2 regions of the Kitasatospora sp. NPDC048715 genome follow, and region 2 is predicted to be linked to the other one. Evidence: riboswitches for the same ligand, from Rfam matches in the RefSeq annotation. Region 2 holds a riboswitch; the other holds the start of a gene.

Region 1 (3,392 bases), on a different contig from region 2:
CGCGGCCACCGCCGCGCTGATCGGTGCGCTCGGCGACGGCACGGGTGTCGGGCCGTACCGCCTCGCCCTCCTACTGACAGCCGCCCTGGTCGCCGCCGGCACCCTGCTGGCCGCCCGCCTCCCCGCCGAGGCCCCGGGCCCGCCGCCGGAGGAATGACGCCGGTGCGGTTCGTGGTCCTCCGGTGCTCCGACTGCCCTACGGTGGTCGGAGCACCGGAGGAGAGCCCATGAACCCTCAGCACTACCGTCTGCTCGAAGAGGCCCGTCGTAGCCTGCCGGACGGCTACAAGGTCGAGCTGTCCGGTGACATCATCGTCATGCAGACGTCACCGTCATCGATTCACCAGCTCAACCTGGCGATCGTCCAGCGCCAGTTCGAGGCACACTGTCCTCCCGGCTACTTCCCGACGGGGAACAGCGACCTCTCCTCGCCGGAGGTCGGTTCCGTCCGCAACCCGGACCTCACCTACCTGCCCGAGGACATCATCGAGCTGGGCCGCGAGATCCCCGCCGACCTGGCGCTGATCGCGGTCGAGATCGCCTCGCCGTCCAACCCCGACAACGACTGGAGCGGGAAGGTCCGCGACTACCCGCGGATGGGCTTCCCGCTCTACCTGATCGTGGACCCCCGGCAGAAGACGGTGACCCTGTTCTCCGAACCCAACCGCGACCGCTACCACACCCGGACGGAACGGGAGTTCGGCGAGAAGCTCCGCATCCCCGCGCCCTTCGACTTCGAGCTGGACCTGACCCGGCTGGTGCCCTACCGGGACTGATCGGCCGCGGGGCCCGGGGAGTTCACTCGTTCGGCCAGAGGATCAGGTCGTCCAGCGGGTACCGGCGCGGCCGGTCGCCGAGTTCGGCGACGGCCGCCCGGATGCGGTCCAGGTGGGCGGGGGTGAGCTGGAGCGGGGGCTCGTCGGGCTGGTGGGTGGTGCGGATCGGGTAGTCGACGCCCGGGTCGCGGGTCATCTCGATGTGGCAGCCGAGCACGTGCGTCACCGGGTGGCTCCCGGCGAACGCCACCAGCCGCTCGACGGTCCGTCGGAAGGCCGGCCAGTCGTCGATGTACAGCCGCCCCGGGTAGACGGTGTCTCCGGTGAGCAGGAAGCCCGTCCAGGGGTCGTAGTACGTGACGGCCGCCTCGTGGTGCCCCGGCGTGGCCAGGCACTTCAGCACCCGCCCGCCGCCCAGGTCGACCAGGGCCACGGCCTCCTCGTCCCGGTCGAAGCCGAAGTACGGCCAGGCGGTGGGCAGATCGGCACCGACCAGGGTGGTCGCGGGCCGGTCGGCGAACTGGCCGTCGCCCGCGACGTGGTCGCCGTGCGGGTGGGTGTGCAGCACCAGCAGCCCGTAGCCGTCCCGGGGATTGCGGGCGAGCCACGCCTCCACCAGCCCGTCGACCGTCGCGCGCAGCGGGAAGTACGCGGCCTCGGCCGTCGCCCCGGTGTCGATCAGCACCGCCCGCTCCGCCCCGAAGAGCAGGAACAGGAACGGGGCCTCGTAGTTGATCGCCTTGTTCTGCCGCAGGATGACGGTGTGCTCGTCGTACTCGTGGACCTGGATGTCCGGGTCCGTGTTGTGCTTGGCGGACGGGGAACCGTGGATCCACTGCACGTCCAGCGGACGGGCGATCGGTGCACCGGCAGCGGCCATGACGCCTCCACAGTGCGTCGTCTTGGCAGGCCGGGTACGGCGCACGTCTCGTCCGGGGCCGGCGCCGCTGCACCGCCCCGGGGACGCTAGCACGGGGGCCTTGGCGGCGGCTTCAGCGGTCCAGAGGAGTGACGTCTCGGGCGAGCTGCACGAAGTCGGCCCAGGCCTCGGCGGTGAAGGTGAGCTGAGGTCCGGTCTTGTCCTTGGAGTCCCGGACGCGGACGGTGCCCGGGGCGAGGGCGATCTCGACGCAGGCGCCGCCCTCGGTGTTGCTGTGGCTGGACTTGAACCAGGCCGGTTCAGCGCTCATAGTTCCTCCGCGAGCTTGCCGATGAAGTCGGCCCAAGCCTCGGTCGTGAAGGTGAGCTGAGGTCCGGTCTTGTCCTTGGAATCGCGGACGCGGACGGTGCCCGGAGTGGAAGCGACCTCGACGCAGGCGCCACCCTCGCTCCCGCTGTGACTGGACTTGAACCAGACCAACTCGCGATTCACTGATCCTCCACCAGCTTGTTGATGAACCCGGCCGACTTCTCCGGAGTGAGAGCCTGTCGGAGGATCCTTTCATGGCGTTGGCTCAGGAGCTGTACCTTGTCGATGTCCGAGTACAGCCGCCCGCCAGCCTGGCCCTCCTCATAGGCGATTCGCTGGTGTTCGGGCAGGTCGAGGAGGATGAGCTGTCCTTCCAAGCCAGGATGGAAACCCTTCGAGGGAACGACCTGGATGACGACGTTGCGTTGCTTGCCGACCGTTACGAGGTGCCGCAGCTGCTCGGTGTGGGCTTCTTCCGTGCTGAGGCGACGGCGCAGGACGGCCTCTTCGATCACGAAGTTGAACGCCTTGGTCTGAATGTTCAGCAACCCTCGACGTTCGAGACGGGCGGCCACCCGCGCAGCGACGGTCTCGTCGTCAAGTGGGGGCCAACGACCATCGATGATGGTTCTGGCCGTCGCTTCGGTCTGAAGCAGGCCGGGAACGAGCTGGTTCTCATACCAGTTGATGACCAGCGCTTCTTCCTCGTTCCGGATGTACTCCTCTGCGAACTGCGGATACTTCTCCGGCACCAGGAACTGTGCCCCCGCCACCAGGATGCCCTTCGCGTCGCACATGTCGTCCGCCACCTGCAACAGATGTACGGACGGCTTCCGCCGCCCCGCCTCCATCGACCGCAGGCTCTCGATGCCGTACCCGGCCTCGGTGGCCAGGTCCTCGCGGCTGACACCCGCGCGTGTCCGCCACAGCTTGATCTGATTGCCGCAGTACTTCCACGACATCGGCGGCGGTGTGGCGGACGAGGGCGCGTTCACGGGATACCTCCAGGCCGATCGGTGCGAAGTTCGACGCTAGACGCCCGATGGCCTGGAGGTATGCGAATCAGCCCGAAACCATCCCCTCGGATGACCCGAGCAGGTGCGCGAGCCCGTCGGCCAGGCCCCCGCGCCAGCACGCGTAGTCGTGGCCGCCGTTGAACTCGCGGTAGGCGAGGTCGTAGCCGCGGGCCGTGAGGACGTCGCGCAGGTGGCGGTTCTGGGCGAGGAGCATCCACTCCTGGAGCCCGACCTCGATCCAGAAGCGGGCCTGCCGTCGTTCCTCGGCGGCGAGGCGCCGGGTCAGCCATTCGCTGCCCGCGTCGAACTCGGTCTCGTCGGGCCACCAGAAGGAGCCGGACTGGGAGAGCGCGTTGCCGAAGCGTTCCGGGCGGCGGTAGGCGGCGTAGGCGGCGGTGAGGCCGCCCGCGC
Region 2 (3,392 bases):
CACCCGGCCGGAGAGCACCGCGCCGAGCAGCGCCACCCCGGCCATCGACAGCAGGATCACCGCGAAGGCGCCGGGCGAGCCGGCCTCCCCGCCGCCGCCCCCGTGGGCGGCGGCGAGCGAGCCGCCGCCCAGCGCCGCGAACATCACCCCGGCCAGACCGGTCAGCAGCACATTGCCCAGCGCGTCGCTCATCTGGAGCGCGGCCGAGTTGGCCCCGGCGTCCTCCGGCGTGGAGAGCTTCATCATCAGCACGCTGACGCTCGCGATGGCCATCCCCATCCCGACGCCGCCGACGCCCCAGGCCACCGACGCGGCCCAGGCCGGCACCGCCGGGAATAGCACCAGCGCGGCGCCCGAGATCGCCACCGCGGTCAGCACGAAGCCGCCCCGGATCATCGCCGTGCGGTAGCGCTCCGCCCCGGGCCGGCCCTGGAGCCAGGAGCCGAGCGCCCAGGTGAGACCGCCGCTGGTCAGGGTCAGGCCGGCCAGCGTCGGCGAGAGCTCACGCTGGGTGGTCATCATCAGCGGGATGAAGGCCTCGGCGGCGAAGAACGCCCCCGCGGCCACCCCGCGCAGCAGGATCACGGCCGGCAGTCCCCGGCCGGCCCGCAGGGTCCGCGCCGGCAGCAGGCCGAGGACCGCCGGCACCAGCAGCGCCGCCCCGGCGATCCCGGGGACCAGTCCGATCAGGTCGCGCCGCTGGCCCGCGTACTGCAGCAGGCCGGCGCCGACCGCCGCCATCGCGGCCAGCAGGGTGCGACGGCGGTCGAAGGCCGCGCCCCTGGCCACCGGGTGCTCCCGCTCGGTGCGGGCCAGTGCCGGGCCCATCACGGCCAGCGGCAGCAGGATCAGCACCGGCACGGCCAGGAACACCCAGCGCCACCCCAGGTGCTGGGTGACGGCCCCGGAGACCAGCGGACCGATGATCGAGGGCAGCACCCAGGCCGAGGAGAAGGCCGCGAACACCGCGGGCCGCAGCCGCTCCGGGTAGGCCCGGCCGACCACCACGTACAGGGCGACGATCACCAGCCCGCCGCCGAGGCCCTGGATGGCCCGCCCGGCCACGAACACCCACATCCCGGGTGCCGTCCCGGCCACCACCAGCCCCACGCCGAACACGGCGATGCCGCTGAACAGCGGCCGCAGCGGGCCGCTCCGGTCGCACCACTGGCCGGAGACGACCAGGGCGAACAGGGTGGTGGTGAAGTAGCCGGAGAAGGCGAACGCGTACAGCCCGAGCCCGTTCAGCTCGCGGGCCGCGGTCGGCATCGCGGTGTTGACGGCCGTCGCCTCGAAGGCGATCACCAGGACCACCGAGACGATCCCCAGCGTCAGGGCACGGTAGCGGCCGCCGAGGACCCCACCACCGGGGTCGTCGTCGAGGGGTATCGGTACGGGGTCGACCGAGGTGGGGGAGGCAGTGGTCATACGTAACATCGTAAGAGCCGTCTGCCCCGATGACCCCTGACCCCGGTCGGTGATCTCCTCGGCCGCAAGGCCTAGGACGGGCCCCGGGACCCAGGACGGGCCCCGGCCGGGACCGCGGCGGAGGTCAGTGCAGCACCTTGAGGCCCACCACGCCGGAGACGATCAGCAGCAGGCAGGCGATCCGGGCCATGGTCACCGCATCCCCCAGGACGGCCATGCCGTAGACCGCGGTGCCGACCGCTCCGATGCCCACCCAGACGGCGTAGCCGGTGCCGATCGGAATGGTGCGCATCGCGTACGCCAGGCCGCCCATGCTGAACAGCAGTGCGATGCCGAAGACGAGGCTGGGAACGAGGCGGGTGAAGCCCTTGGACGATTCCAGGGCGACCGCCCAAACGGTCTCCAGGACACCCGAGACGATCAGAACGAGCCAGGCCATGACGGTGGTACCTCCGCAGTCCACAGCGGCCGGATTGCCGCTGAACTGCGCCGTCTTGTCGTCACCGGGTACGACGCGCTCGTCCGGGGTGGCGGAAATACCGCCACCTGCCCCCGACGGTAGCACACCTTGCCATACAGAATTTACATAAGGGCATTGACCCCTCTCCCCCGGATCGGCCACTATGAATTCACTGGCCGTGTGCCCGAGTGGCTTAGGGAACCGTCTGCAAAGCGGTGCACGCGGGTTCGATTCCCGCCATGGCCTCACCGGAAAAGGAAATTGCCGGTCGACTCCGAAAGTCGGCCGGCAATTTCCTTTCCCTGCTTTCCGCCTTTTCCGGGAGCTCCCGGTCCGTCCCGGGAGCTCCCGGTCAGGCGGTGACGGCGTCCTCCGCCCGGATCGGCAGCCGGCCGACCGGCAGGCCGGTGGCGGCGCGCACGGCCGCGGCGACGGCCGCCGGGGCGACCACCGCGGGCACGGCTCCGACCGCCTTCGCGCCGAACGGGGCCACCACGTCGCGCTCCTCCAGCAGCGCGGCGATCCGCACCTCCGGGGTGTCCAGCGCGGTGGGCAGCCGGTAGCCGGTGAGCGAGGGGTTCAGCAGCACCCCGCCCTCCGTCCGCAGGTCCTCCAGCAGCGCCAGGCCCACGCCCTGGGCCACTCCCGCCTCGATCCGGTCCTCGATCTGGCGCGGGTTCAGCGCCCGGCCGACGTCCTGGGCGACCGTCATCTCGACCACCCGCACGGCGCCCAGCTCGATGTCCACGTCCACCACCGCACGCATCGCGCAGAACGAGATGGAGACGAAGGCGTCGCCCTGCCCGGCCTCGTCCAGCGGCTCGGTGGGGTGCGGGCGGCACTGCGCGGTGGCCCAGAGCTCCTTGCCCTCCAGCGCCTCGGCGACCGGCATGCCGAGCACCCCGTCGTACGAGGTGATCTTGCCGTCGGCGATCTGGAGCAGCTCCGCGGACATCCCGAAGTTCGCCGCGATCGGCTGCAGCAGCTGGTGGCGGACCATCAGCGCGGCCCGCTCGACGGCGCCGCCGGAGACCCAGGTGTGCCGGCCGCGGGCGGACGGCCCGGCGATCGACTGGTCGCTGTCGGCCGGGGCGATGTAGACCTCGCTGACGCCCAGCACGGTCTGCACGATCTGCCGGGCCAGCGTGGCGAAGCCCTGCCCGGCGTCGACCGCCGCGCAGATCACCGTGGCGTGGTCCCCGCTGACCCGCACGGTCGCCGTGGAGACCTCGTCCTCGCCCTCGGCGCCCAGCATGTGCACCATGCCGACGGCGTAGCCGATCCCGCGCCGCACCGCCGCCGGGTCGCCCGCGCCGCCGGGCCCGCCGGGCAGCAGCCACTCGGCGTCCGGGTCGTCCACCGGCAGGGCCGGCAGCGGCTCGGCGGCGACCGCGTCCAGCAGGGCGCGCACCGGCGCCGGGCAGGTGACGGCCTGACCGGTGGGCAGCGGGTCGCCGGTGGACATCGCGTTGCGGCGGCGGATCTCCACCGGGTCCACGCCGAT

What was found. Region 2 has a riboswitch for guanidine ahead of ACGFSC_RS29815 (SMR family transporter). Riboswitches for the same ligand answer to the same signal wherever they lie in the genome.
Region 1: another riboswitch for guanidine. It lies ahead of ACGFSC_RS15655 (MBL fold metallo-hydrolase); the one in region 2 lies ahead of ACGFSC_RS29815 (SMR family transporter).

Annotation. Positions count from the first base shown of each region.
Region 1 is NZ_JBICVH010000007.1:119,991-123,382, reverse strand. Features, by position in the region: gene ACGFSC_RS15665 (DHA2 family efflux MFS transporter permease subunit) at 1-157, shown strand, start outside; gene ACGFSC_RS15660 (Uma2 family endonuclease) at 228-776, shown strand; gene ACGFSC_RS15655 (MBL fold metallo-hydrolase) at 799-1,656, opposite strand; guanidine-III (ykkC-III) riboswitch at 1,668-1,735, opposite strand; gene ACGFSC_RS15650 (DUF397 domain-containing protein) at 1,769-1,966, opposite strand; gene ACGFSC_RS15645 (DUF397 domain-containing protein) at 1,963-2,148, opposite strand; gene ACGFSC_RS15640 (helix-turn-helix transcriptional regulator) at 2,145-2,960, opposite strand; partial or broken gene fes (enterochelin esterase) at 3,028-3,392, opposite strand, start outside.
Region 2 is NZ_JBICVH010000017.1:204,685-208,076, forward strand. Features, by position in the region: gene ACGFSC_RS29810 (MFS transporter) at 1-1,428, opposite strand, end outside; gene ACGFSC_RS29815 (SMR family transporter) at 1,553-1,867, opposite strand; guanidine-III (ykkC-III) riboswitch at 1,912-1,977, opposite strand; tRNA gene ACGFSC_RS29820 (tRNA-Cys) at 2,063-2,134, shown strand; gene ACGFSC_RS29825 (xanthine dehydrogenase family protein molybdopterin-binding subunit) at 2,241-3,392, opposite strand, start outside.